3 regions of the Pseudomonas sp. Pse1 genome follow, and region 3 is predicted to be linked to each of the others. Evidence: riboswitches for the same ligand, from Rfam matches in the RefSeq annotation. Region 3 holds a riboswitch; each other region holds the start of a gene.
The links. Region 3 has a riboswitch for cobalamin ahead of cobO (cob(I)yrinic acid a,c-diamide adenosyltransferase). Riboswitches for the same ligand answer to the same signal wherever they lie in the genome.

Region 1: linked by a shared signal. The riboswitch ahead of cobW (cobalamin biosynthesis protein CobW) and the one ahead of cobO (cob(I)yrinic acid a,c-diamide adenosyltransferase) in region 3 are both predicted to bind cobalamin.
Region 2: linked by a shared signal. The riboswitch ahead of NR126_RS09970 (ABC transporter substrate-binding protein) and the one ahead of cobO (cob(I)yrinic acid a,c-diamide adenosyltransferase) in region 3 are both predicted to bind cobalamin.

Annotation. Positions count from the first base shown of each region.
Region 1 is NZ_JALJRO010000023.1:40,819-50,670, forward strand. Features, by position in the region: gene cobN (cobaltochelatase subunit CobN) at 1-1,343, opposite strand, end outside; gene cobW (cobalamin biosynthesis protein CobW) at 1,347-2,414, opposite strand; cobalamin riboswitch at 2,513-2,722, opposite strand; cobalamin riboswitch at 2,840-3,066, shown strand; gene NR126_RS24920 (CbtB-domain containing protein) at 3,163-3,354, shown strand; gene NR126_RS24925 (CbtA family protein) at 3,366-4,073, shown strand; gene NR126_RS24930 (cobalamin biosynthesis protein) at 4,070-4,483, shown strand; gene cobM (precorrin-4 C(11)-methyltransferase) at 4,615-5,361, shown strand; gene nfuA (Fe-S biogenesis protein NfuA) at 5,502-6,086, opposite strand; gene NR126_RS24945 (fatty acid cis/trans isomerase) at 6,190-8,481, opposite strand; gene metH (methionine synthase) at 8,638-9,852, shown strand, end outside.
Region 2 is NZ_JALJRO010000005.1:159,690-169,541, reverse strand. Features, by position in the region: gene NR126_RS09990 (HlyD family secretion protein) at 1-890, opposite strand, end outside; gene NR126_RS09985 (DUF3302 domain-containing protein) at 894-1,250, opposite strand; gene NR126_RS09980 (hypothetical protein) at 1,538-2,122, shown strand; gene NR126_RS09975 (MarC family NAAT transporter) at 2,129-2,800, shown strand; cobalamin riboswitch at 2,837-3,031, shown strand; gene NR126_RS09970 (ABC transporter substrate-binding protein) at 3,179-4,192, shown strand; gene NR126_RS09965 (iron ABC transporter permease) at 4,189-5,205, shown strand; gene NR126_RS09960 (ABC transporter ATP-binding protein) at 5,202-5,972, shown strand; gene NR126_RS09955 (pseudoazurin) at 5,990-6,427, shown strand; gene NR126_RS09950 (GNAT family N-acetyltransferase) at 6,393-6,914, opposite strand; gene NR126_RS09945 (OsmC domain/YcaO domain-containing protein) at 6,981-9,179, opposite strand; gene NR126_RS09940 (N-acetylglutaminylglutamine amidotransferase) at 9,514-9,852, shown strand, end outside.
Region 3 is NZ_JALJRO010000005.1:61,845-71,696, forward strand. Features, by position in the region: gene NR126_RS09430 (C40 family peptidase) at 61-687, shown strand; gene NR126_RS09435 (C40 family peptidase) at 926-1,459, shown strand; gene NR126_RS09440 (class I SAM-dependent methyltransferase) at 1,487-2,149, shown strand; gene NR126_RS09445 (sorbosone dehydrogenase family protein) at 2,152-3,465, opposite strand; cobalamin riboswitch at 3,579-3,814, shown strand; gene cobO (cob(I)yrinic acid a,c-diamide adenosyltransferase) at 3,895-4,506, shown strand; gene NR126_RS09455 (cobyrinate a,c-diamide synthase) at 4,517-5,827, shown strand; gene bluB (5,6-dimethylbenzimidazole synthase) at 5,824-6,474, shown strand; gene cbiB (adenosylcobinamide-phosphate synthase CbiB) at 6,471-7,379, shown strand; gene cobD (threonine-phosphate decarboxylase CobD) at 7,372-8,364, shown strand; gene NR126_RS09475 (cobyric acid synthase) at 8,361-9,812, shown strand.

The DNA.
Region 1 (9,852 bases), on a different contig from region 3:
CGCAGGTCGATGCTGTCGAGATCGTTACTGACCCCGCCGAGCAGTTGCTGGATCAACGCGGTGCCGCTGACGGGCAGTTCGACCGGCAGCGGATAGCCTTGCTCCTGCAGCGCTCGCAGAATATTCAAGGCCGCTGCCGGGGTGTCCAGGCCGACACCGTTGCCAATGCGTCCATCGCGAGTCGGATAGTTGGCAAGAATCAGCGCCACCCGTTTCTCGCCGTTCGGCACGCGCGCCAACTCGGCCCAGCGCCGGGCCAGTTCGGCGACGAAATCCATGCGTTCGGGGTGCGCCCGGTAACAGACCACATCGCACTGGCTGCGCTCGCTGCGCCAGGCCAGGTCCTTGAAGCTGATGGGCCGACTGATGATCCGCCCATCCAGTTCCGGCAAGGCGATGTGCATCGCCAGGTCACGCGGGCCGAGCCCCTGTTCGCTGGCACTCCAGCCCGGCTCGTTGTCTTGGGCACAGATCGCCTGGATCACCGGGATATCGCGGCGGAACGGCCGCAGGTGCGGCGCCTCGGGGCTGGACTGGGCAAAGCCGGTGGTGTTGAGAATCAGCGCGGCCTGCACCTCGTCCAGCCAGTCTTCGACGACCGTCAGGCAGCCGGGCTCCTTGAGGCTGGCGACGGCGATTGGCAAGGGATTGAGTCCGGCCACCTGCAAGCGCTGGCAGAACACATCGACGAACGCGGTGTTGGCCGCCTGCAAGTGCGAGCGGTAGAACAGCAGCGCCGCCACTGGCTGACCGGGCCGCCAGTCGGCTTGCCAATCGGTCAGGTTAGGATGGGCGTGATGCGGATGATAGATCGCCGTGCGTGGCAGCACTTGCGGCTCGCCCCAGGCATAGTCGCGGCCAAGCCAGCGACTGGCCAGGCAGCGATACAGCTCCAGAGCATTGTGCTTGCCGCCCTGACGCAGGAAGTGCCAGAGCCGCTCGCGGTCTTCCGCCGGCACGGTGCTCAAGTCGCTGAGCTCCGGGTCGGGACGGTCGTCGCCCGGCACCAGAATCAGTTGCACACCGCGCTGCGCCAGTTCGATCAGGCGCTCGACGCCGTAGCGCCAATAGGCGATCCCGCCATGCAGCGAGATCAGGATCACCTTGGCGTGGCGCAGCACCTGATCGACATACAGGTCGACCGAGGCGTGATTCTGCACCTGCATCGGGTTGGCCAGGCGTAGGCTCGGGTAGTCCCCGGGCAGTTGCTGCGCCGCCTCGGCCAGCAGCGCCAGGCTGGAGTCACCGCTGCACAGGATCACCAGCTCGGCGGGGGTTTGCCCGAGATCGGCAATGTTGTCCTCGGAGACGAATCCGCCGGGCTGGGTCCTGAGCAGGTGCATGGATCAGACGCTGAGGGCGGCGCGCAGTTGCGCTTCGAGCAAGGCCGCGTCCAGTTCCTGGCCGATCAGCACCAGGCGCGTGATGCGCGCTTCTTCGGCGCCCCACTGACGGTCGAAGTGCTTGTCGAAACGAGTGCCCACGCCCTGGATCAGCAGGCGCATCGGTTTGTTCGGGATCGCCGCGAAACCCTTGACCCGCAGGATGCCGTGCTGCACCACCAGTTGGGTCAGGGCATCGAGCAGCAGGCTTTCATCGGCTTGCGGCAGTTCGATGGAGATCGAATCGAAGGCGTCGTGATCGTGGTCTTCATGATCGTCGCCGTCATGGTGGTGATCGTGGTGGCTGTGGCGGCTGTCGATGTGTTCTTCGGAGCCGGCACCCAGGCCGATCAGCACGTCCAGCGGCACGCGACCGCTGCTGGCCTCGATGATTTTCACCGCCGGCGGCAGTTCCTCGGCGACTTCCAGGCGCACTCGGGCCAGGTCTTCGGGGTTGATCAGGTCGGTCTTGTTGAGGATCACCAAGTCGGCGCTGGCCAGTTGGTCAGCGAACAGTTCGTGCAGCGGCGACTCGTGGTCAAGGTTCGGGTCGAGCTTGCGCTGGGCGTCAACCTGGTCAGGGAAGGCGGCGAAGGTGCCGGCGGCGACGGCCGGGCTGTCGACCACGGTAATAACCGCGTCAACCGTGCAGGCGCTGCGGATTTCCGGCCACTGGAAAGCCTGGACCAGCGGCTTGGGCAGGGCCAGGCCAGAGGTTTCGATGAGGATGTGGTCGAGGTCGCCACGGCGCGCCACCAGCTCGCGCATCACCGGGAAGAATTCTTCCTGGACGGTGCAGCACAGGCAACCGTTGGCCAACTCGTAGACCCGGCCGCTGGCTTCTTCTTCGGTGCAGCCGATGGAGCACTGCTTGAGGATTTCGCCGTCGATGCCCAGCTCGCCAAATTCGTTGACGATCACCGCGATGCGCCGGCCCTGGGCGTTGTCGAGCATGTGCCGCAGCAAGGTGGTTTTGCCCGAGCCAAGGAAGCCGGTAACGATGGTGACGGGGAGTTTGGCCAGTGTTTTCATCGGATGCCCTTTGGCAAGGTGGCGGGCATACGGGACGAGAACCAGCGACGCAGACGCGCGCGGGAGCAGTTCGCCACCGGATCACCCCGCCCGGTTGTAGTGAGAATCTGGATCGAGGCAGGTCTCCTGGCTGACGGTGGGCCGGTCTTTCGACTGGCGATTACTGCGCCTTCCCGCCGCTCGGAAGAGCGTGCAGTGGCCTGGCAGCAACGACACCGTTCACAGTTGCGGGGGCAGCCGCGGCATCGACCGCGTTCCCTTCTTAGCTTCGGCGCAGGGGCCGAAGAACCTCGAAGGTGCAAGGCTACGCATCGTACTGGGCTCGGTCAATGGTTCTGGTGACCGCAAATCCATTGTGGGAGCGAGCCTGCTCGCGAAGGGGTCAACTCGGTATCAAGATTGACGCCAGCACCCGCCCATGCTCTCCTACACACCTTGTTACGGGTGCCCTTCACAGGGTGAAACGGGAAACCGGTGAATCATGAGCTTTACTTCAAGCCCATGTCAGTCCGGTGCTGCCCCCGCAACGGTAAGCGAGTGAAGAATCACAGCCACTGTGCCTGATGTACAGCATGGGAAGGCGATTCTTGAAGGTTTGGCCAACGCCAGCCCCTCGTGAGCCCGGAGACCGGCCCGCAATACTTGAATAACAAACCCGCGGTGGGCGGGCGCTGTTTCAGTTTCCGCGGCCTGCTCGCGGAGGCTTGCATGCGCACGGATCACCCCTGACTGACCAGAGGTAAGCGCCATGTCGACCATCAGCAGCACTCGCCACGCCACCGCCGCCGGCACCACCACACTGGGCCAACGCCTGGTCGCCGCCCTCAGCGCCTCGATCCTCGGTGCGTGCCTGGTGTACTTCGCCGGCTTCTCGCACATCGAAGCCGTGCACAACGCCGCTCACGACACCCGGCACAGCGCCGCTTTCCCGTGCCACTGAGACCTGCCCAGATGATCAAGCGTATTGCTCAAACCGCAGGTTTCAGCGGGCTGTTGGCCGCCCTTCTGCTGACCCTGCTGCAAAGCTTCTGGGTCTCGCCGCTGATTTTGCAGGCCGAGACCTACGAGAAATCCGAGCCCGCCGTCGAGCAAGTGCATGAACATGCCGACTCGGCGATGGCTGCCCACAGCCACGACGCCGAGGCCTGGGAGCCGGAAGACGGCTGGCAGCGCGTGCTGTCGACCACCGGCGGCAACCTGGTGGTGGCGGTCGGTTTCGCGCTGATGCTCGCCGGACTCTACACCCTGCGCACCCCGACCCGCACGTCCCAGGGCCTGCTCTGGGGCCTGGCCGGTTACGCCACCTTCGTCCTCGCGCCGACCCTCGGCCTGCCGCCGGAGTTGCCGGGCACCGCCGCCGCGGATCTGGCGCAGCGGCAGATGTGGTGGATCGGTACTGCCGCGTCTACTGCTGCCGGTATCGCCCTGATCGCCTTCGGCAAGAACTGGCTGCTGAAGGCACTCGGCGTGGCCATCTTAGCGGTGCCGCACATCGTCGGCGCGCCGCAACCGGAAGTGCATTCGATGCTCGCCCCCGAGGCCCTCGAAGCGCAGTTCAAGATCGCTTCGCAGCTGACCAACGTGGCGTTCTGGCTGGCCCTTGGGCTGATCAGTGCCTGGTTGTTCCGGCGCAAAAGCGCAGGCCACTATCAGGCATGAGTGAAACGCGCGCAGCGCCGACCCTGGTGGTCGGCCTGGGCTGCCAACGCGGCTGCCCGGCCAGCACGCTGCGCGCGTTACTCGACCAGGCCTTGCAGGCACAGCGGATCGATCTGCAATCGATCACGGCGCTGGCGAGCATCGACCTGAAACGTGATGAACCCGGGCTTATCGAACTGGCTGAGCAACTGGGCTTGCCCCTGACCGTGTTCAGCAGCGAGCAATTGTCCGCTTACGAAGCACGGCTTAGCCACCAGTCCCAGATCGCTTTCGAGCGCACGGGTTGTTACGGCGTCGCCGAAAGCGCTGCCCTCGCCCTTGCCGAAGCACTGGCCCAGGCGCCAGCGACCTTGCTGATTTCCCGACAGAAGTATGCGCAAGCGACCTTTGCGTTGGCGTGTGCCGGATAATGGGCAATACCCCGCACACCTGTAGGAGCGAGCGAGTTCCTGCGTTAGCCCCCTTCAATTCTTGCGATAATTCCCTTTTCATCATGAGCATCGCTCATCTGCCCCTTCCCTAGAACCCTCAGGAGCCGGCCATGACCGTCTACTTCATCGGCGCCGGCCCCGGCGATCCGGAACTGATCACCGTCAAGGGCCAGCGGCTGATCCGCAGTTGCCCGGTGATCATCTACGCCGGCTCGCTGGTGCCGGCTGCCGCGCTTGAAGGCCACCAGGCCGAACACGTGATCAACAGCGCCGAACTGCACCTGGAACAGATCATCGAGCTGATCCGCGTGGCTCACGTCCAGGGCCAGGATGTGGCCCGCGTGCATTCCGGCGACCCGAGCCTGTACGGCGCCATCGGCGAGCAGATCCGCCACTTGCGGGCGCTGGGCATCCCCTTCGAAATCATCCCCGGCGTCACCGCCACCGCCGCCTGCGCGGCGTTGCTGGAGGCTGAACTGACCCTGCCGGACATCGCCCAGAGCGTGATCCTCACCCGCTACGCCGACAAGACCAGCATGCCCGCCGGCGAGTCGTTCAGCAGCCTGGCCGCCCACGGCACCACCATGGCCATTCATCTGGGGGTCAATCACCTGGAGAAAATCGTCGCCGAACTGCTGCCCCATTACGGCGCGGATTGCCCGATCGCCGTGGTACACCGGGCCAGTTGGCCGGATCAGGACTGGGTGCTGGGAACCCTCGCCGATATCGCCGAGAAAGTGCAGGCCAAGGGGTTCCGGCGTACGGCACTGATTCTGGTGGGCCGGGTGTTGGCCAGTGACAGTTTCAGCGAGTCATCGCTGTATCGGGCGGGGCATGCGCATTTGTATAGGCCGTAATGTTTCTGCTCTACCACGGCCATTGTCGGAGCTGGCTTGCCAGCGAAAATCGTCAACGATGACGCGTAAAGCCAGATGCTCCTACAGGGCATAAAAAAACGGCGCTCACGGACGCCGTTTTTTTAGTCGCAGCGAACGCCTTAGTAGTAGGCGTTTTCTTTCTGCGTGTGATCGGTCACGTCGCGCACGCCCTTGAGCTCCGGAATGCGCTCGAGCAGGGTGCGCTCGATGCCTTCCTTCAGGGTTACGTCCGCCTGGCCGCAGCCCTGGCAGCCGCCGCCGAACTGCAACACGGCGATGCCGTCTTCAACCACATCGATCAGGCTGACCTGGCCGCCGTGGCTGGCCAGCCCCGGGTTAATTTCGGTTTGCAGGTAGTAGTTGATGCGCTCGTTGACCGGGCTGTCGGCGTTGACCATCGGCACTTTGGCGTTCGGCGCCTTGATGGTCAACTGGCCGCCCATGCGGTCGGTGGCGTAGTCGACGACTGCATCGTCCAGGAAAGCTTCGCTGAAGTGATCGATGTAGGCGGTGAAGCTTTTCAGCCCCAGCGCGGTGTCTTCCGGCTTTTCCTCGCCCGGCTTGCAGTAGGCAATGCAGGTCTCGGCGTACTGGGTGCCAGGCTGGGTGATGAAAACGCGGATGCCGATGCCCGGGGTGTTCTGCTTGGACAGCAGATCAGCCAGGTAATCGTGGGCGGCGTCGGTGATGGTAATAGCAGTCATGGAATTTCCTCGCAGGCTTGGGCGCAGTTTACGCCAAACGTGGCGCCGGACAAAGTCCCAGTATTTTTGTCGGGTTAAAGCGCGGACCTTAATCCGCGCTCAATCACAGGTTCTCGTAGCGATTCATGTCCAGCACGCCCTCTTCCACCGGGTCGGTTTCGTGGATATAGCGGCTCAAATCGTGGAAATACACCCAGAACAGCGGATGGCTGCGACGAATGCCCCAACGCTCGACAATGCGCTCGAAACGGTTGGCGTCCTTGGCGTTTTCCATGTCCTCGACGAATTCCGGCACATCGGCCACCGGAATATTGAACATGAAATTCGGGTAGCTGCTGAGCACGCCGGGATACAGCGTCAGGGTGTCGAGCCCCGGCTGATAGCGCAGCGATTCGCCGAGCATGAACGCCACGTTACTGTGGGCGCGGTTGCGCAGCAGGCTGTAGATCTCGCGCTTGCCGCCAGGGATTTCGATGCGCAGCATGGTCGCTTCCGGCAATTGGTCAATCACCTTCAAGCCTGCCGCCGGGCGCGACACCAGACGACTCAGGACCTGCTCGGCGCCCTGCAGGGCCGGGTCGATATTGGCCCGCGAGCAATAGGCGCCGTCGCAGCGGTTGATCGGATCCGGCCGGGCATTCAGGTCGCCGTAGCGTGCCAGCAACTGGTGGGTGAAGTCGCGCATCGGGTCCTTGGCATCCAGGCTCAGCGCGGTCGGGGTGTCATCGTCGATGTTTTCATAGTCCATCCACATCTTCAGCTTGCCGCTGTTCTGGTACCAGTCGTCGAGGTAGGCATCCCGCGAGTCGGCCGGCATCAGGCGCAGGAAGTTCAGCTCGGCGCCGTTGCGGATCAGGTCGAAATACAGCCGCGTCTGCGCCTGGTGCGAGACGTTGCCGTAAACGTCGAAGTTCACCGCCAATTGGTAGTAGGTGCGCTCCAGCAGCGGGTAGTCGAACAGCCACATGGTCTGCGGCACATCGCCGATCAGGCCCTTGGTCACCGAGGCACTGTCGAAGTGGCGGAAAATGCTCAGCAACGAGTTGTCGTTGCCCGCCCACAGGGTCGACCAACTCGGCGCCGGCGCGTCGGCGTAGCTGTCGCGGCGCAGGGCTTCGTAATCGTTACGTTTGTCGCGGTAGGTGTGCCACAGGCTCAGAACGCTGCCGACATCATCGTTCTGCCCAGGCATCGCCAGCAGCGGCGTGGCCTGGCGCCGGTAGTTCGGGTCGACGATGTACAGGTCATGCTCGGGCGCCTGGAACAGCGCCCAAAAGTTATCGCGGATCACATCGGTCGCGATCTGCCCACGGCACACCGGACCGCGAATAAAGGTGCGCACGAAGTATTCGGCGTTATCCAGCATGAACTGGTAACGCGCCTGAGCCGGAATCGCCTGGAAGGTCTCGAACGGGTTGGCGCGGCGCTCAGGGCCGTAGCCGGGCAAGGCGTCGACTTGCCAGTTGCCGCTGTAGAACAGACTCTTGACCCGGGCCAGCTTGGCCGGGCTCAGCGGATAACTGATGTGGGTCTTGTGCACAATCACCCCCTGCACCGGCCACAGCCGGTAGTACACCTGGGTGCCCGGATCATCGTTGGGGCGGCGACTGGCGATCAGGTCGATCGGCTGGCCGGTCGGGGTGCGCGAACGCACCCACTGGAAGAAGTGCCCGGGCTCGCCACCCTTGAAGTAGACATGGGCGAGAAACAAGTGCTCGTACAGCCAGCGCGCCACCAGGCTTTCCCGGGCGCCTGGGGCATTCAGCAGGTTTTCCCATTGCACCACCTGCGCGGCTTCTTGCGCGCTCGGCGCGAGGGCCTGTTCATCGATGGGCGCGCCCGAGGCGAGCCAGCGTTGCAGGGTCTGGTATTGCGCGTCGGTCAGCCCGGTGACCGCCAGCGGCATGCCTTCTTTCGGGTGCTGGCTGGCATAGCCGTCGAATTCCGCCGGCTGCGGGCACATGTTATTGCGGTTGAGCCCCAGGACGATTTCGTCCGGCAGCTTGGCATTGGGTTGCAATGGGGTCTGGTGCCCCAGCTCGAGCATCCGCGCCATCAACGCGGCCTGGCTGCCCTGGGTCTCGACCACCGGGTAGAAGCCCTTGTTCTGCCAGGCTTGCTTGCCAAAGGCGTCGTAAAAAATCCGCGTCGGGCTCGACGCCGTACTGCGATCACCGTCATAAACCGGGACCTTGCTCGCCCCGCGCGCCGCGCCTTCGCCACTGCCCAGGTTGAGCTGACAGGCGGCGTCGTTGCAGGCGTGGCAGGCCACGCACTTTTCAGTGAAGATCGGCTGGATATCGCGGGTATAGGAGATCGCCGGGGCGCTGTCCTGCGCTGCCGCGAAACTGCTGATAAGCAGCGCAAAAAGGCTGGTGAAAATGCGATACGACATGTCCCGGGTCCCGATCGTGAAAAATCGTCGCGATTCTACCGGGCCAGCACCCTGCCCAACATGAGCGATATTCATGCAAAAGCGCCTTATGCTCCAATAGCGCACAGGTTTGCTATGATTCCCGCCCTTCGTAATAGGCTTACCAGGTAGTCCTTCATGTCCGATCGCAGCGCTCGCCTCCACGTTCTCAAGCAAGCCCTCAAAGAGCGCATCCTGATTCTCGATGGCGGCATGGGCACGATGATCCAGAGCTACAAGCTGGAGGAACAGGACTACCGTGGCAAACGCTTCGCCGATTGGCCGAGCGACGTCAAGGGCAACAACGACCTGCTGGTGCTGACCCGCCCGGACGTGATCGGCTCGATTGAAAAAGCCTACCTCGACGCCGGTGCCGACATTCTCGAGACCAACACCTTCAACGCCACCCAAGTGTCCCTGGCCGACTACGGCATGCAGGGCCTGGCGTACGAGTTAAACGTAGAAGGCGCACGCCTGGCGCGCAAAGTGGCCGATGCCAAGACTCTGGAAACCCCGGACAAGCCGCGTTTCGTCGCCGGCGTTATCGGTCCGACCAGCCGCACCTGCTCGCTGTCGCCGGACGTCAACAACCCGGGCTACCGCAACGTCACCTTCGATGAACTGGTGGAAAACTACACCGAGGCCGCCAAGGGCCTGATCGAAGGCGGCTCGGACCTGATCCTGATCGAGACCATTTTCGACACCCTCAACGCCAAGGCAGCGATTTTCGCCGTGCAGGGCGTGTTCGAGGAGCTCGGCTTCGAGCTGCCGATCATGATTTCCGGGACCATCACCGACGCCTCCGGCCGCACCCTGTCGGGCCAGACCACCGAAGCGTTCTGGAACTCCATCGCCCACGCCAAGCCGATTTCCGTCGGCCTGAACTGCGCCCTCGGCGCCAGCGAGCTGCGGCCGTACCTCGAAGAGCTGTCGAACAAGGCCAGCACCCACGTTTCGGCGCACCCTAACGCCGGCCTGCCCAACGAATTCGGCGAGTACGACGAGTTGCCGGCGGAAACTGCGCGGGTCATCGAAGAATTCGCCCAGAGCGGTTTCCTGAACATTGTCGGCGGTTGCTGCGGCACCACCCCGGGGCACATCGAAGCCATCGCCAAGGCGGTCGCCGGCTACGCACCACGGCAGATTCCGGACATTCCCAAGGCCTGCCGCCTGTCCGGCCTCGAGCCGTTCACCATTGACCGCAGCTCGCTGTTCGTCAACGTCGGCGAGCGCACCAATATCACCGGTTCCGCCAAGTTCGCCCGGCTGATCCGCGAGGACAACTACACCGAAGCCCTGGAAGTTGCCCTGCAGCAGGTCGAGGCCGGCGCCCAGGTGATCGACATCAACATG
Region 2 (9,852 bases), 98 kb from region 3:
TGGTGGAAGTGCTGGCTGTACAGCGCCGCCTGACCATATGAGCCACCGGGTAACAACTTGGCGTACTCCGGATAATCCGGGTCAGTGATCTCGATGATCACCGGCACCCGACCCGGTGGTGGCGATCCGGTGTAGCTGAGCAAGGTGCCGGATGGCTGGATCTGCCCCTCGCCTATCACACTGATGACATTCTTCACCTTACCGGTAAACACTCGTCCGGGAATGCCGTCGAAGGCGACCTCCGCCTCATCGCCCGGCACCAGGCGCAGCAAGCTGTTCTGGCGCATCCAGGCAGCAAAGTATTGGCCCTCTTCCGGGATGAAGACCATCGACGGACGCAGCGGAAACTTGGTCGCCATCATCCCCGCACGCAGCGAAACATGGGTCACGAAGCCCTTGCTCGGTGCCCGTACGGTGGTGTTGTCCAAATCGAACTGGGCGTTGTCGATCTGCCCCTGCAGGTCGTCCACCAGGGCTTGGGCCGCATCCAGCTCGCGCCGCGTACCGAAGTTGCGCTTGATCAGTTCGTTGATTCGGAACAAATCAGCCCGTGCGGAGATTTGCTGGGCTTTCAGCGACTTGAGGCGGTTCTGGAACGGCTCGGGGTCGATGCGAAACAGCACATCCCCGGTTTTCAGCGGCTCGTTGCCCTTGACCGGCACCTCGATCACCTTGCCCGTCACGGTCGGGATAATCGGCACCGAGACGAAGTACGAACGCGCCACCTCCGAATACGGGTGGTTGTAGTTCATCAGGAAGATCAGCGCGCCAATCAACACCACGCCGCCCAACACGGCGGTCGGCACCGTCCACTTGTTCAGGGGAATACGGAAAATCTTGAAGATTGCCACGCAGATGGCGGTGTAGGTAAGGATCAGTAATAAGTCCATGGTTTATTGCCGTCCTTCTATAGAAGAGTCATCGGACTGCGTCTTCCCTTCCAGGCGCTGCACGCGTTGGCGCAGTTCAGCCAGCTCCTTGACCAGCTCCGCATCGAGTTTCAACTGCTCGGGATCCGTGCGAAATCCCCAGCCGCGATCCTCCCGGTACAACATCGCCCAGATCCACAGGAACGGCCACAACGCATGCAGGGTGAACAGACTCACCCAACCTGCTGCATGAATGGCGTCCTGATGCGGATGTTTGCGGTGTACGGCAATTTCGTAGGGTATGTCGTGCAGCACGATAATCCCGTAGAACAACACGATTGCCGCAAAAAAAAGAATGCCCAGCGCAATGTAGTCGAGCACGACGCCCCCCTCCCGAAAAACAAAAACAGCGCGTACGCACCACGTGAGTGCTGTGATGGTCGACTGCGGTCGCTGCTCCGCGCGCGCCCGTTCGAAATCAGAATAGTTCAAGTTTAATCGCCTGCCCGGCTATCGCTCGCTGACTTAACTCAGTGAAATCGCAGATAGCAGACAGTCCCATGCAGGGCGAAATGCTCGGCAATTCAATCGATAAGGTCACCAGGCAAGTTGCCGAACACCGACTATTCTTGGGCGTGTCCGTCAGCTATCACAGGGAAACCAAGCTCATGAAATCCGTCAAATCCTTCGCCTTGCGTGTCGCGTTTGCCACTCTCCTGTCGACTGCCGGCATCAGTGCCCAGGCGGCTGATATTCCGTTGGGCAGTACCGCGATGGAAGGCCACTTCGTGACGAAAGTGCTGGCAGTCGATGCGGCGAATTATCAGGTCACCATCGAAGGCCTCAACAAGCAGCCGATTCCCCTGCAACTGACCGATCAAGCCAAAGCCCTGCCCAACCTGAAAGTCGGAGATAACGTCGACATCCAGGTGCTGCGCTCGGTGGCCTATGTACTCGACACCCAGGTGGGGGGTGCACCCAAAGTCAGCGATGAAGCCATGACCATTCGCGCCACCAAAGACAACCCCAATCCCGGCGGCGAGGCGGTACGCCAGGTCAAGGTCACCTCGAAGATTACCCAGATCGATTTGAAGACCCATGAAGTGACCCTGATGCCTCCAGAAGGCAAGGTCAGGGTGGTCAAGGTCGAGGACCCGCAGCTTCAAGAGCGCATGAAGAAGCTGCAGGTGGGGCAGACGGTCGAGGCGATCTACACCGAGATCCTGAAAATCAAAACCTCGACCAACCCATAATCGCCCATGAGTGATTTATTCAACGCGATTGCCCTGGGATTGCTGGCGTTGTTGCCGTTGCTCAACCCGCCCACCACCGTGGCGCTGTTCCTCGCCCTGAGTAAAGGACTCAACCAACGGCAAAAGAATAAACAGGCGCGGCTGACGGCCTTCTATGTCTTCCTGATCATGACGCTAACCTACTACACCGGCGAACTGATCATGGATGCCTTCAACATCTCCATCCCCGGTTTGCGCATAGCCGGGGGTGGAATCCTGATCGTCATGGGCATGAAGATGCTGTTTCCACCGCCCGCACCACCGACGACCGACCATGACGTCAAGGAAAAGGAGAGCTTCGCCTTGATCCCGCTGGCTATGCCCAGCACCGCCGGCCCCGGCACCATTGCCTTGATCATCAGTTCTGCGGCAACGATCAAGCACAGCACGATGTTCCCGGCCTGGGTGATAATGGCCGCCCCTGCGCTAATCTTCCTGTTCACCGCGCTGATCCTGTGGATCTGCCTGCGCAGCTCGGGGCTGATCATGCGCATAACCGGCGAGTCCGGGATCGACGCAATCTCCCGACTGATGGGCTTTTTGCTGGTGTGCATGGGCGCTCAGTTCGCCATCAATGGCTCGATCGAAATCGTCCAGTCGCTCATCGACAGCAACTTCCATCCGCCGCGCCTGCCCTAGTTGGCAGCCCGCGCATTTCCTCCCGGTGCCGTGATCGACTACCATAGCGCCGCCGGTCCCCCAGGGGATTAATAGGGAATCCGAAACACCACACCCGGTGTCAATCGGAACTGCCCCCGCAACTGTAGATGCCGAGCCCACTCCACAACTGCCACTGGATCATTTCCGGGAAGGCTGGGGTGCGGCAACGACGCATGAGTCAGGAGACCTGCCGGCCAAGCAAAATCACTAACCGGCGGGGTGTCCGGGAAGGACATCCCTGCTGCCCGCCAGTTTCCTTGTCGCGCGGTCTTGCCCTGTGTTCAACGCAGTGTTCGAGGGTGTGTTTCCAAACCGTATCCCTGCTGTTGCCTGTACGGTTCAAATGGAGATTGCCCCATGCTGTTGCCCCGCCTTTCGACCCTCGTTGCCGGTATGGCTCTTTGCGCCCTGGCCCAGGCCACCCCGACCCAGTACCCACTGACCCTCGAAAACTGCGGCAGCAGCCTGACCTTCCAGCATGCGCCCAGCGGCACCGTGACCATTGGCCAGGCCGGTACCGAAATGCTCTACGCCCTGGGCCTGAGCGACAAAGTGCTCGGCACGTCGCTGTGGTTCAACAACGTGTTGCCGGTGTACAAGGCGCAGAACGACAAGATCGAGCGCTTGGCGGACAACGATCCCAGTTTCGAAGCGGTGATCGGCAAGCGCCCGCAACTGGTGACGGTTGAGCTGGAATGGATGGTCGGTCCGCAAGGCGTGGTCGGCACTCGCGAGCAATTTCATGAGCTGAAAATCCCCACCTACCTGCTGCCTTCAGACTGTGAAGCCAAGGACAACCTGGTGGGCGCTGACGGTACGCGCCTGGCGCCGTTCCGCATCGAGAGCATCTACAAGGGCATTGAGCAGCTCGCCGAGATTTTCGATGTGCGCGAGCGCGGCGCCCAACTGACGGACGAGCTCAAGGCCAGCCTCGCCCAATCGATTACCAAGGCCCACGAGAAAAAGCACCCGCCGCTCAGTGCCCTGGTCTGGTTCTCCAGCGCCGACATGGACATCGATCCTTATGTGGCCGGCCACAAGGGCGTTCCCGACTTCATGTTGACGACGTTGGGCGTGCGTAACGTGGTCGAGTCCGACGAGGAATGGCCGACGGTCGGCTGGGAAACCATCGCCAAGGCCAATCCGACTTTCCTGGTCATCGCGCGCATGGACCGCCGCCGCTTCCCCGCCGATGACCATGAAAAGAAACTGGCGTTTCTGCGCAGCGACCCGGTGACACGCAACATGGACGCGGTGAAAAACAACCGCATCATCGTGCTTGATGCGATGGCCATGCAGGCCAGCGTGCGCACCTTCGACGGCCTGCAGCAACTGGCCGAGGCCATCGACCGCTTTAACCTGCCGCAATGACTGCGAGTCTGATTAGAAGCTTGTCGGCCATGGCGCTGCTGTTGGCAGCTGTCATCGCCGGCGTGGCCATCGGTGAAACCGCCATTGAGCTTCACGTGGTGTTCCAGGTGCTGGCAAACAAACTGTGGGCCGCCGGCTACGCGCTGGACCCGATCGACGAAGGCATCGTCTGGAATTATCGCCTGACCCGCGCCCTGGTCGCGGCGGCCTGCGGTGCCGGCCTGGCCACCTGCGGGGTGATTCTGCAGTCGTTGTTGCGCAATCCCCTGGCTGATCCGTATCTGCTGGGCGTCAGTGCCGGAGCCTCAACCGGGGCGGTGTTGGTGGCTCTGCTCGGCGTCGGCGCCGGCATGCTGACCTTGTCGGCCGGCGCCTTCGTCGGCGCCATGGCTGCGTTCGCCCTGGTGATTTTGCTGGCGCGACTCAGCGGTTCAAGCCGTGGCACTGGGCAAATCATCCTCGCGGGCATTGCCGGCTCGCAGTTGTTCAACGCCATCACCGCGTTCCTGATCACCAAATCGGCCAGCTCCGAACAGGCACGGGGCATCATGTTCTGGCTGCTGGGCAACCTCAGCGGGGTGCGCTGGCCGTCGGTGTGGCTGGCGGTGCCGGTGGCAGTCGCGGGTCTGGTGTTGTGCCTGCTGCACCGACGTGCCTTGGACGCTTTTGCCTTTGGCAGCGATTCAGCCGCATCACTCGGCATACCGGTGCGCCGGGTGCAGTTGGTGCTGGTGGGGTGCGCGGCGCTGGTGACGGCGGTGATGGTGTCCATTGTCGGCTCCATCGGTTTTGTCGGTCTGGTAATTCCCCACGCCGTGCGCCTGCTGCTCGGCACCGGGCACTCGCGCCTGTTGCCCGCCAGTGCCCTGGCCGGCGCGTTGTTTCTGATTGCCGCCGACGTGCTGTCACGCACCCTGATCAAGGGCCAGGTGATTCCGGTCGGGGTGATCACCGCGCTGGTCGGTGCGCCGGTGTTTGCGCTGATCCTGATCGGCCGCAGGAGCGCCCGATGAGCGCCCCCGTTCTGAGGTGCCGAGGTCTGTCCTTCAAGGTGCGTGACGCCGAGTTGCTGCAGGATATCCATCTCGATCTGCACCCCGGCGAAACCCTCGGCGTCGTCGGGCCCAACGGCTCCGGCAAGTCCACCTTGCTCAAGCTGTTGGCCGGCTTGCGCACGCCGTCAGCCGGCGGTGTGTGGCTGGCTGACCAGCCGCTGGAAAAACTTTCGCGCCGCAGCATTGCGCAACGCCTGGCGGTGGTCGAGCAACAGGCCGACACCGACGACGCGATCCGCGTGTTCGACGCCGTCGCGCTCGGCCGCACGCCCTGGTTGTCGGCCCTGAGCCCGTGGAGCCGGGAGGACGAGGCGATCGTCCGCCAGGCCCTGCACGATGTCGACGCCACGCACCTGAGCACACGCATCTGGCGTGGTCTGTCCGGGGGTGAGCGCCAGCGCGTGCATATCGCCCGGGCCCTCGCCCAGCGTCCGCAGATCCTGCTGCTCGACGAGCCGACCAACCACCTCGACATCCAGCATCAACTGACGATTCTCAAGGGTGTGCAGGCGCTGCCCGTTACCAGCCTGATCGTGCTGCACGACCTCAACCAGGCCCTGACCTGCGACCGCCTGGCAATCCTCGACCGTGGACGGCTGGTGGCGCTCGGTAAGCCCCTGGAAGTGCTCACGCCACAACGTTTGCACGCCACCTTCGGCGTACAGGCCCACTACCTCACGGACCCATTCGATGGCGCGCAGATCCTGCGCTTGCGCGCCACCTGATCAATCGAGGACTCGACATGCGCTCTCTATCCTTACCCTTGCTGCTCGCCAGCGCCCTGTTCTGCTCGGCCCTGCAGGCGCAAACTTTTGAAGTGAAAATGCTCACCCGTGGTGCCGCTGGCAGCATGGTCTACGAGCCGGATTACCTGCGTATCGAGCCCGGTGACAGTGTCAGGTTCATTCCCAGCCAAAGCGGACACAACGCCGCTTCGGTCGCGGGGCTACTGCCGGCAGGTGCTACTGCGTTCAAGGGCAAAATCAATCAGGAGATCGAGCAGGTTTTCGACATCCCTGGCCTGTATGGCATCCAATGCACCCCGCATCTGGCCATGGGCATGGTGATGCTGATCCAGGTCGGTCCAACCACCGCCCAGCCAGCCGAAATCCCGTCAGCCTTGCCAAAGCGTGCCACCGAGCGTTTCAGCCGTCTGTTGCAGCACCAGCAGGCTCAATAGTCGCCAGTTGGAATTCCATATGGGTGGTCTGCCACAGCGGATCAGCCTCGACATCGATGATCGCGAAGCCCTGGCGAATCCAGAAATCAATGGCGCCGGGAAGGAAGGGATGGGTGTGCAGGTAGACCACCTGCACGCCGTCCGCCTGGGCCAGGGCCAGCAAGGCGCGGTACAGCTGCGCCGCCAGACCGACTCGTCGGTGAGCCGGCAGGACGAACAGCCGAACCACCTCGACCACTTTGCGGCCGCGATAATCCAGCTGGGGGAAACGTCCGTCGTACGGCAGGTAGCCGATCGTGGCGACGATCAGCCCGTCGACCCGCGCCACCAGAAACCGCCCGTCACCGCGCAGATAGACCGCCTCGAAATGCGCCAGATCAGCCGGCAGGCCGCTGGCGCTGAGCTTGGGAAACAACTCGGCGCGGACCTGTTGAACGAAGGTCAGGACCTCGGGGATTTCTGTGGCGGTGACAGGGTGAAATTTCAAAATGCTATTCCTGTTTCTGACACACCGCAGAGCCCCCAGTCGCTTGCAAGCCAGCGCCTACAGCCGTCAAACACCCGCGACTTTGGCCCGTGCCGCATGCAGTTTCTTGTAGCTGTCGATCAACCGCAGGTGCCGATCCAGCCCTTCGAGCTTCATGCTGGTTGGCGTCAGGCCATGGAAGCGCACGCTGCCGTTGACCGAACCAATCGCCGCGTCCATTCGCTCGTTGCCAAACATACGACGGAAGTTGACCTCGTAGTCCGCCAGCTCCAGGTCTTCGTCCAACTCCATCTCCAGCACTGCGTTCACTGCCTGGTAGAACAGGCCGCGCTCGACGGTGTTGTCGTTGTACTGCAGGAAGGCTTCCACCGCGTCCTTCGCCTCTTCGAACTGTTGCAGGGCGAGGTAGATCAGCAGTTTCAGCTCGAGGATGGTCAACTGGCCCCAGGCCGTGTTGTCGTCGAACTCGATACCGATCAGGGTGGTGATGTCGGTGTAATCGTCCAGCTCGCTTTCCACCAGGCGCTCACCCAGGGCCTTCAGCTCGGCGTCGTCGAGGCTGTGCAGATTGAGGATGTCGGCACGGAAGAACAGCGCCTTGTTGGTGTTGTCCCAGATCAGGTCGTCCAACGGATAGATTTCCGAATAGTCCGGCACCAGGATCCGGCAGGCCGTGGCACCGAAGTGCTCATACACCGCCATGTACACCTGCTTGCCCATGTCTTCGAGAATCTTGAACAGGGTCGCGGCTTCTTCGGCGTTGGAGTTTTCGCCTTCGCTGGTGAAGTCCCACTCGACAAACTCGTAATCCGACTGGGCGCTGAAGAAGCGCCACGAGACCACGCCGCTGGAGTCGATGAAGTGCTCGACGAAGTTGTTCGGCTCGGTCACCGCGTGGCCTTCGAAGGTCGGCAGCGGCAAATCGTTCAAGCCCTCGAAACTGCGGCCCTGAAGCAATTCGGTGAGGCTGCGTTCCAGCGCCACTTCCAGGCTCGGGTGCGCGCCGAACGAGGCGAATACACCGCCGGTGCGCGGGTTCATCAGGGTCACGCACATCACCGGGAATTCACCGCCCAGCGAAGCATCCTTGACCAGCACCGGGAAGCCCTGCTCCTCCAACCCCTGGATCCCGGCAAGAATCGCCGGGTACTTGGCCAGCACTTCCTGCGGTACGTCCGGCAGGGCGAACTCGCCTTCGATGATTTCGCGCTTCACCGCCCGCTCGAAGATCTCCGACAGGCACTGCACCTGGGCTTCAGCCAGGGTATTGCCGGCACTCATGCCGTTGCTCAGGAACAGGTTTTCGATCAGGTTCGACGGGAAATACACCACTTCGCCATCGGACTGGCGCACGAACGGCAAGGACACGATGCCCCGCTCTTCGTTACCTGAGTTGGTGTCGAACAGGTGCGAGCCACGCAACTCGCCATCTCGGTTGTAGATCTTCAGGCAGTGCGGATCGAGGATTTCTGGCGGCAGTTCATCCTTGCGACCTGGCTGGAACCAGCGCTCGTCTGGGTAATGCACGAACGCCGCGTTGGCGATGTCTTCGCCCCAGAACTGATCGTTATAGAAGAAGTTGCAGTTCAGCCGCTCGATAAACTCGCCCAGGGCAGAGGCCAGTGCGCCTTCCTTGGTGGCGCCTTTGCCATTGGTGAAGCACATCGGCGAATGGGCATCGCGGATATGCAGCGACCAGACGTTGGGCACGATGTTGCGCCATGAAGCGATTTCGATCTTCATCCCCAGGTCGGCGAGGATGCCCGACATGTTGGCGATGGTCTGCTCCAGCGGTAGGTCCTTGCCGACGATGAAGGTGCTGGCGTCCGCCGCCGAGTTAGGCATCAGCAGCGCCTGAGCATCGGCGTCGAGGTTGTCCACCTCTTCGATAACGAACTCCGGCCCGGCCTGCACCACTTTTTTCACCGTGCAGCGGTCGATGGATCGCAGGATGCCCTGGCGGTCCTTGTCGGAAATATCGGCCGGCAGTTCAACCTGGATCTTGAAGATCTGGTTGTAGCGATTTTCCGGGTCGACGATGTTGTTCTGCGACAGCCGGATGTTCTCGGTGGGAATGTTGCGCGTGCTGCAGTACAGCTTCACGAAGTACGCCGCACACAGGGCCGACGAGGCCAGGAAGTAATCGAACGGCCCTGGAGCCGAGCCATCACCCTTGTAGCGAATCGGTTGGTCGGCAATCACCGTGAAGTCATCGAACTTGGCTTCAAGTCGGAGGTTGTCGAGAAAATTAACCTTGATTTCCATAAGGGATTACCAAAAAAGTCTAGCGAAACTGAATGGGCGCGATTATCCGGGTTTTACGCCGGCAGTAGTGTCCTTTCAGTGAAAAAAGCCCGCCAAGCCACGACCGTTGGTAAATTTTATTGAACGATCGCGGCGCCCGGTCACTCGAAAAACCCAGACCATCAGCCGTGGCGGCACGCAAATGCCGCCCGGTTCGATGCATAACGCTACTGGTCGAGCGCGCTGCGCAAGCAGGTGCCGCCTGAAAAGCCGTACAGAGTGCAAATGCTGCAATCAGCGGTACACCTAAGCCACCAGTAGCGACACACATGCCGAAAAAAAGGGCTTGGACTACATGTGCGGATTAGCTGGCGAGTTACGTTTTGATCTTCAACCGGCCGACCTGGCGGCCATCGAACGCATCACCCATCATCTGGCACCGCGTGGCCCCGACGCCTGGGGTTTTCATAGCCAGGGGCCGATTGCCCTGGGCCATCGCCGCCTGAAAATCATGGACCTGTCGGACGGATCGGCGCAGCCGATGGTCGACAACGTCCTGGGCCTGTCCCTGGCCTTCAATGGCGCGATCTACAACTTCCCGGAATTGCGCGCTGAGCTGGAAGGCCTGGGCTATGCGTTCCATTCCGGTGGCGACACCGAAGTTCTGCTCAAGGGCTACCACGCCTGGGGCGAA
Region 3 (9,852 bases):
AATGAGGATGATAGAAGGCATAGTCTCGGCTTCTTTACACATTCAGCCACGGTCGTGCCCATGCTAAAGCGCTTCGCACCCCTCGTGCCTCTCGCACTCGTCACCCTGTTGTTTGGTTGCGCTGCGCACTCTCCAGTGTCCCAGCAGGATATCCAACAGCAACAGGCTAAAAACTCGGCTACCGCCCAGTCTTCCGCTCTTTATCAGGAAGAACTGGCAACCGAAAAAGAGCTCGCCGATTTCGCGGGCAGCAAGCCTTATCAAATGCCGGTCCTGGCCGACAGCATCCTCGAACGTGGCATGTCCCTGATCGGTACCCGCTACCGTTTCGGCGGTACCTCTGAAGCTGGCTTCGATTGCAGCGGTTTCATCGGCTACCTGTTTCGCGAAGAAGCTGGCATGAACCTGCCGCGCTCCACTCGCGAAATGATCAACGTAGACGCACCGCTGGTTTCTCGCAGCAAGCTGGAACCGGGTGATCTGCTGTTCTTCGCCACCAATGGTCGTCGCGGTCGTGTCAGTCACGCCGGGATCTACCTGGGCGACAATCAGTTCATTCACTCCAGCAGCAGCCGCAGTGGCGGTGTTCGGGTCGATAGCCTGGGCGACAGCTACTGGAGCAAGACCTTCATCGAAGCCAAGCGTGCCCTGGCGATGGCTCCGACTACGGTCACCGCGCGCAAATAAGCTGGCGGACAAAGGCGCTGTAACCCCTGTGTTAGAGCGCCCACAGTCCAACAAAGCGATCTCCCTCGGTAATACCCCTTCTTTTTGTGGTGCAAACTTAAAGTCTTACTTGAAGTTTGACGCGTAGCCGCTAGAATTCTGATCTATTGTTAAAAACTAACCGCGTAAGCCCTGCTTACGCGGTTTTGTTTTCAGCCTCCCGGCAGAGAAAGCCGCAGCCAGTTCAGGATGTTCTGTGATGACGAAGTCGGCCCGCCTAGCACTGATTGTCTGCGCCGCGCTGCTCAGCGCTTGCGCCAGCCGCACGCCACCTCCTGCAAAAGTGGTTCGCGCGCCGGTTTTCGCCCCCACCCAAACCTTTTCTCCTGTCGCTGACGACGTGCTGTTTCGGGCCCTTGGCCTGGTTGGCACGCCTTATCGCTGGGGCGGTAACACACCGGATTCGGGCTTCGATTGCAGTGGCCTGATTGGCTATGTCTATCGCGATGCGGCGGGCATTTCCCTGCCACGTACCACCAGCGAAATGATCGGCATGCAGGCCCCGAGTGTCGGCAAGGATTCACTGCAGACCGGCGATGTGATTTTCTTCGCCACCAACGGCGGTTCCCAGGTCAGTCATGCCGGAATCTACGTGGGTGAGGGGCGCTTTGTGCATGCGCCTGCGACGGGCGGAACGGTCAAGCTCGACAGTCTGTCCAAGGCGTATTGGCAACGGGCCTACCTGAGTGCCAAGCGCGTGTTGCAGCCTGAGCACCTGGCGCGCAATCCCTAGTCAATTTCCGGGTAGGCGGAGGTGGTCATGACCGCACGAACGCTTAACCTCGACGACGCCCTCTATCACTACCTGCTGGATGTTTCGCTGCGTGAAACGCCGCTGCTGCGCCGTTTGCGTGACGAAACCCAGGCCCTGCCGATGGCGCGCTGGCAGGTGGCGCCCGAACAGGGGCAGTTTCTCGCCTTGCTCATCAAGCTCACGGGTGCCCGGCGCGTACTCGAGGTGGGGACCTTCACCGGCTACAGCGCGATGTGTATGGCGGCGGCGCTGCCCGAGGATGGCCGGCTGATCTGCTGCGATATCCCCGGCGACTACAACGCCACTGCTCGCCGTTATTGGCAGGAGGCCGGTCTCAGCGAGCGCATCGAGCTGCGTCTGGCGCCTGCCTTGCAGACCTTGGCCGAACTTGAGCGGGAGGGGCAGGGCGAATGCTTCGACCTGATGTTCATCGACGCGGACAAGGCCAATTACCCGGCCTATCTGGAGCATGCCCTGCGTTTGCTGCGCACCGGTGGGCTGGCGGTGTTCGATAACACCCTGTGGAGTGGGCGAGTGCTGGAGAGCAATCCGCAAAGCGAAGATACTCGCGCCATCCAGGCCTTGAATCGGGCGCTGAAGGATGATGTGCGGGTTGATCTGTCGTTGCTGCCACTGGGTGATGGCCTGACGCTGTGCCGCAAGCGCTGACATTAGCGTGTAGCGGACACTCGCCAGACCTTGTTGCCCACGTCATCGGCCACCAGCAGGCTACCCTGTTGATCGATCACCACGCCTACCGGCCGTCCCATTGCCTCTTCATCCTTGTTCAGAAATCCAGACAGGACATCCACTGGCACGCCAGAGGGTTTGCCGTTGTGAAAGGGCACGAAAATCACTTTGTAGCCGCTGTGGGGGTCTCGATTCCATGAGCCATGCTGGCCAATGAACGCACCCTCGGTAAAAGGTGCTGGCAACTTGCTGCCCTCGGCAAAGGTCAGGCCCAGCGAAGCCGTGTGCGGGCCTACGGCGTAGTCCGGGGCAATGGCTTTGGCGACCAGGGCCGGATCCTGCGGGCTGACCCGCGCATCGACGTGCTGTCCGTAATAGCTGAACGGCCAGCCATAGAAACCGCCGTCCTTGACCGAGGTGATGTAGTCCGGCACCAGGTCGCTGCCGATCTCGTCCCGTTCATTCACCGCCGTCCACAGTGCTTTGCTGTTTGGTTCCCAGGCCATGCCGTTGGGGTTGCGCAGGCCGGACGCAAAAATCCGGTGATTGCCGGTGGCCCGATCCACCTCCCAGATCGCCGCGCGACCCTGTTCCTGGTCCAGACCGTTCTCACCGACATTGCTGTTGGAACCCACGGTGACGTAGAGCTTGCTGCCGTCGGCGCTGGCGATCACATTTTTGGTCCAGTGGTGATTGAGGGGGCCGCCTGGCAGGTCGATGACTTTCATCGGTTTCGAGCTGATCGTGGTTTCACCTTCGACGTAGTTGAAGCGCAGCAGCCGGTCGGTATCGGCCACGTATAAGTCATTGCCCACCAGGGTCATGCCGAACGGCGAGTTGAGGTTTTCGATAAAGGTGGTTTTTGTCTCGGCGACGCCATCGTGGTTGCTGTCACGCAGCAGGGTGATGCGGTTGGCGCTGGGCACCGTGGCGCCGGCACGGCCCATGACTCTCTTCATGACCCAGCCGCGCAGGCCTTTGCTGTCGTCTGGTTTGGGCGGCGCGTTGGTTTCGGCCACCAGCACATCGCCATTGGGTAGCACGTACAGCCAGCGCGGATGGTCGAGGCCTTCGGCGAAGGCCGCGACCTGGGTGCCGGGGGCTGCGGTCGGTTTGGCGCCATCGCTCCAGCCCACGGCCGGGGCGATGTTGACGGTGGGCAGCAAGGTTTTGTTCGGTGCCGGCAACTCGGGGGAGGGGCCAGTGCCCTCGGCGACTTTTAATACCGCGGTTTCGCCGCAGGCGACCAGGACTGCGGCCAGTGTGAGGACAACTGTCAGGCGGGACGTTTGCATGCCGATCTCCCATTCATAACCGCACATGAGGGGTAGAGGATGGCGCGCCGCCGAAGGTTCAATCGGTCAGAGAGCGGCTTCCTTTAATTGACGCTCCACCCCCAACCCACTAACCTTCGCGACTTGTTTCAGGTGCTCGGTGACTCGTGGGTCGATCGAGTGAAACAGGGAAGCCGGTGAGGGCGCGTTCTGCTACAGAACGGGCGACGATCCCGGCGCTGCCCCCGCAACGGTAAATGAGTAAAAGTGCTGCCATCAGCCACTGTGTCGAGCGCGACATGGGAAGGCGCAGCGCCCGGCCAATGGCCGCTCATGAGCCCGGAGACCGGCCTGATCCATCCAGCGGCATCACGGTGGGCGATGCCAGGCTTCTTGCCGTCTATTTCCATGCCTGCCCGCCGTTATCCAGCCTCAACGGAGAGCTCCCCCATGACTGATTCCCCCGAACGCGACGAACGTCACCTGGCGCGCATGCTGCGCAAAAAAGCGGTGATCGACGAGCGCATAGCCAACTCGCCCAACGAATGCGGGCTGCTGCTGGTCCTGACCGGCAATGGCAAAGGCAAGAGCAGTTCGGCGTTCGGGATGCTTGCACGGGCCATGGGCCACGGCATGCAGTGCGGCGTCGTGCAGTTCATCAAGGGCCGCAACAGCACCGGTGAGGAGCTGTTCTTTCGGCGATTCCCGGAACAGGTGCGGTTTCATGTGATGGGCGAAGGGTTCACCTGGGAAACCCAGGATCGCCAGCGTGACATCGCTGCCGCCGAAGCCGCCTGGGCCGTGTCCCGCGAGCTGCTGCGCGACCCGGCCATCGGCCTGGTGGTGCTGGATGAGCTGAACATTGCTCTCAAACACGGCTATCTGGATCTTGATCAGGTGCTCAGCGACCTGCAGGCCCGTCCGCCGATGCAGCACGTGCTGGTTACCGGTCGCGGCGCCAAGCCGGAAATGATCGAGCTGGCGGACACCGTCACCGAGATGGGCATGATCAAACATGCATTCCAGGCCGGGATCAAGGCGCAAAAAGGTGTCGAGCTGTGAGCCACTGTTCATGAATAACCCTCGTCATTGCCCCGCCGTACTGATTGCCGCGCCGGCGTCCGGTCAGGGCAAAACCACCGTCACCGCCGCCCTGGCACGCCTGCATCGCAATCAGGGACGCAAGGTCCGGGTGTTCAAGTGCGGCCCGGATTTTCTCGATCCAATGATTCTCGAGCGCGCCAGCGGCAATCCCGTGTACCAACTGGACATGTGGATGGTCGGCGAGCAGGAAAGTCGACGCCTGTTGTGGGAAGCGGCCCTGGACGCGGATCTGATCCTGATCGAAGGGGTTATGGGGCTGTTTGATGGCACCCCGTCCAGCGCCGACCTGGCCCGGCACTTTGGGGTGCCAGTGCTGGGGGTCATCGATGGCACGGCCATGGCCCAGACCTTTGGCGCTTTGGCCCTGGGTCTGGCGCGCTATCAGCCGGACCTGCCGTTTGCCGGGGTCCTGGCCAACCGGGTCGGCACCTTGCGTCACGCGCAGTTGCTCGAAGGCAGCTTGACGGAGGGCTTGCGCTGGTATGGCGCGTTATCCCGCGAGACCGGCATCGAACTGCCGAGCCGTCACCTCGGGCTGGTGCAGGCCAGCGAACTGAATGATCTCGATCTGCGTCTTGATGCGGCGGCAGACGCCCTGGCCAGCAGTTGCGAGGTGGCATTGCCGCCCGCCGTGACCTTTGCCGCGCCCGAAGTGATCCCCGCCGAGCCGCTGTTGGCCGGGGTGCGCATCGCCGTAGCCCGCGACGAAGCCTTTGCCTTCACCTATGGCGCGAGCCTCGACCTGTTGCGGGCGATGGGCGCCGAGTTGTGTTTCTTCTCGCCGATTCGTGACCAGCAATTGCCTGAGGCGGACAGCCTGTATCTGCCCGGTGGCTATCCGGAATTGCACCACGAGGCACTGGCGCAAAACAGCGCAATGCTCGCTGCTATCCGCGCTCACCATGACGCTGGCAAACCCTTGCTCGCCGAGTGTGGCGGCATGCTTTACCTGCTTGACTCGCTGACCGACGTTGAGGGCGTACGCGCCGAACTGGTCGGCTTGCTCAGCGGTGACGCGGTGATGCAAAAGCGTCTGGCCGCGCTGGCATTGCAAGCCGTGGAGTTGCCGGAGGGCGCGTTGCGCGGGCATACCTATCACCACTCGCTGACCAGCACCTCGCTTGAACCGATTGCCCGTGGCCTGAGCCCGAATGGTGGGCGTGGTGCCGAAGCGGTCTACCGTGAAGGGCGGATGACCGCATCCTACGTACACTTTTACTTCCCCTCAAATCCGTCAGCGATCGCCGCGTTGCTCGCGCCTACAGCGAACCACTCATGAGCATCAACGCGTTTTCCGAAGCGGAACGCCAGGCGGTCTATCGGGCCATAGCCGAGCGCCGCGATATGCGCCATTTCAGCGGCGGCACCGTCGCGCCGGAGCTGTTGCGGCGCCTGCTCGAAGCAGCGCATCAGGCGCCGAGCGTCGGTCTGATGCAGCCCTGGCGGTTTATCCGCATCAGTGACCGGGATTTGCGCCGGCAGATCCAGAATCTGGTGGAAGAAGAGCGGATGCGCACCGCCGAGGCGCTGGGTGAGCGCTCCGACGAATTCATGAAACTCAAGGTCGAAGGCATCAACGACTGCGCCGAAGTGCTGGTCGCGGCCTTGATGGATGACCGTGAGCGGCACATTTTTGGCCGCCGGACCTTGCCGGAAATGGACATGGCGTCGCTGTCCTGTGCCATCCAGAACCTTTGGTTGGCTTCTCGTGCCGAAGGTCTGGGCATGGGTTGGGTGTCGTTGTTCGAGCCACAAGCGCTGGCCGAATTGCTCGGCTTGCCGGCGGGGGCCAAGCCGCTGGCGGTGTTGTGCCTGGGACCGGTCAACGAATTCTATTCAGCGCCGATGCTGGCGCTGGAGGGCTGGGCGCAGCCGCGTCCGCTAAGCGAACTGCTGTATGAAAATAGCTGGGGAGTGAGTCAATGAGTGTGGCGTTGCTGAGTGTCGCCGCCGTTGCGCTGGACGCGTTACTGGGCGAGCCGAAACGCTGGCATCCGCTGGTAGCGTTCGGCCGCTTTGCCGATCGGGTCGAGCAGCGCTTCAATGCCGCCGGTCGCGGCTGGCGCAGTCATGGCGTCACTGCCTGGGTGATCGTGGTCGTGCCTTTGACCCTGCTGGCCACGGCCTTGTCCTGGTTGCCCTATATCGGCTGGCTGGTGGAAATTCTCGCGTTGTATTGCGCGCTTGGCCTGCGCAGTCTCGGCGAGCATGTCGAACCGGTGGCCCGTGCCTTGCGCAGCAACGACCTGGACGAAGCCCGCCACCGCGTCGGTTATCTGGTCAGTCGCCAGACCAGCGAACTGGACTCTACCGAAGTTGCCCGGGCGGCGACTGAGTCGGTGTTGGAGAACGGTAGCGACGCAGTATTTGCGGCGTTGTTCTGGTTTGCCGTGGCCGGTGCGCCGGGTGTGGTGCTTTATCGCCTGAGCAATACCCTTGATGCGATGTGGGGCTATCGTAATGAACGTTTCGAGCGTTTTGGCTGGGCGGCGGCAAAAATCGACGATGTGCTGAACTATGTTCCGGCGCGGCTGGTGGCCCTGACTTACGCGGTGTTGGGCAAAACCCGTCTGGCGCTCAAGTGCTGGCGGACTCAGGGGCCGACCTGGGACAGTCCCAATGCCGGGCCGGTCATGGCTGCCGGTGCGGGGGCACTGGGTGTGGAGTTGGGTGGGGCGGCGATCTATCACGGCGAGCTGCATCAGCGTCCGCAACTGGGCGAGGGTGTGCCGGCGGATGCCGACTCGATCGACCGTGGCTGGCAACTGGTCCAGCGCGGGGTGTGGTTATGGTTGCTGATTCTCTGTGTGGGAGCCGAGTTCTATGCTTGAGCACGGTGGCCGCCTGCGCAAGGCGGCCTTGCACTATGGCATTGCTGAAGCCGACTGGCTCGACCTCTCCAGTGGCCTGGCGCCGTGGCCGTGGGCGATCCCGGAAATCGCACCGCGAGCCTGGGCACGCTTGCCGGAAACCGAAGACGGCCTGGAGCAGGCCGCGCGCGAGTACTACGGCGCCAGCCAGGTGCTGCCGGTCGCCGGTTCGCAAATGGCCATCCAGTTGCTGCCGCGCTTGCGCCGTGCCGGCAAAGTCGGCGTGCTTTCTCCCTGTTATGCCGAACACGCCGAGGCCTGGCGGCGCAACGGTTACATCGTGCGCGAAGTGGTGGAGCAGGAGGTGGACTTCTACCTCGATAAGCTCGACGTGCTGGTGGTGGTCAATCCAAACAATCCCACAGGCTTGAGCCTGACCCCGGAGCGCTTGCTTGATTGGCATGCGCGGTTGGCCCAGCGCGGTGGCTGGCTGGTGGTCGATGAAGCCTTCATGGACAACACCCCGCACCTGAGCCTGGCGGCCTTTGCCAACCAGGTCGGGCTGATCGTGTTGCGCTCTTTCGGCAAGTTTTTCGGCCTGGCGGGCGTGCGCCTGGGTTTTGTCCTGGCGGAACGCAAATTGCTCAAGTTGCTCGCCGAACAGGTCGGCCCCTGGGCGGTCAGTGGGCCGACGCGGGTGCTTGGCCAGGCTTGCCTGCGCGATACCGAAGGGCATCAGCAGCAACGCCTGCGCAGCGAGGCGGCCAGCCTGCGTCTGGTCGAACTCCTCGAACGGCATGGCTTCAAGCCCCACGGTGGTTGCGCGTTGTTCCAGTGGCTGATCACCGAGCGCGCCGAGCACCTGTACGAATTCATAGCACGGCAAGGCATCTTGCTGCGCCTGTTCAGTCACAACAGCAGCGTACGTTTTGGCCTGCCGGCTGACGAAAATGACTGGCTGCGCCTCGAACGCGCCTTTGTTGCCTACGCCAAGGAAGCCTCATGACTACATTGATGGTGCAGGGCACTACGTCCGATGCCGGCAAGAGCACCCTGGTGACGGCGCTGTGTCGCTGGGTGACGCGCCAGGGCGTTGCGGTGGTGCCATTCAAGCCGCAGAACATGGCGCTCAACAGTGCCGTCACTGCCGATGGCGGCGAGATCGGCCGGGCCCAGGCGGTTCAGGCCCAGGCCGCGCACCTCGAGCCGCACACCGATATGAACCCGGTGCTGCTCAAGCCCAACAGTGACACCGGTGCGCAGGTGATCATCCACGGTCGCGCCGTCACCACGATGAACGCCGTCGCCTATCACGACTACAAAGCGATCGCGATGCAGGCAGTGCTGGCTTCTCATCAACGCCTGAGCGCGACGTACCCGGTGGTCATGGTCGAAGGTGCCGGCTCACCGGCGGAGATCAATCTGCGCGCTGGCGACATCGCCAACATGGGCTTCGCCGAGGCGGTGGATTGCCCGGTGCTGCTGATCGCCGATATCAATCGCGGCGGTGTGTTCGCCCATCTGGTCGGTACCCTGGAGTTGCTCTCGGCCAGCGAACAGGCTCGGGTCAGGGGCTTCATCATCAATCGCTTTCGCGGTGATATCGCACTGCTGCAACCGGGCCTGGACTGGCTCGAGGCGCGCACCGGCAAACCGGTGGTTGGCGTCCTGCCCTATGTCATGGACCTGCACCTGGAAGCCGAAGACGGCATCGACCAGCGCCAGACCGACAAGGCCGAGCAGGTGCTCAATGTGCTGGTGCCGGTCTTGCCGCGCATCAGCAACCACACCGATTTCGACCCGCTGCGCCTGCATCCTCAGGTCAACCTGCAGTTTATTGGCCCCGGCCAGCCGATACCGCCGGCTGATCTGATCATCCTGCCGGGCTCGAAAAGCGTGCGCAGCGATCTGCGTTACCTGCGCGCCAACGGCTGGGACACTGCCATTGCCCGGCATCTGCGTTACGGCGGCAAGGTGCTGGGGATCTGTGGCGGCCTGCAAATGCTGGGCGAGCAGGTGCATGACCCGTTGGGCCTGGAGGGCGCGGCGGGCTCCAGCGCCGGCCTGGGGTTGCTGGCCTTTGAAACCGTGCTCGAACAAGAGAAGCAACTGCGCAACGTGCGTGGCCGGCTGGCGCTGGAAAATGCCGAGGTCAGCGGTTACGAGATTCATGCCGGGGTGACCAGCGGCCCTGCGTTGGAAAATGCGGCGGTATTGCTGGATGACGGGCGTTGCGATGGCGCACAGAGTGCCGATGGGCAGGTACTGGGCACTTACCTGCACGGTCTGTTCGAATCTGCGGCGGCGTGCAGTGCACTGCTGCGCTGGGCCGGATTGCAGGATGTGCAGGAGGTCGATTACCACGGCTTGCGCGAACGCGATATCGAACGCCTGGCGGATCTGGTGGAAAAACACCTGGATACCGAATTGTTGCGTCAGCTCTGTGGGATTTGAATTGACTGCTCGGGATGAGGCTCTCAGCCTCACGGCATTT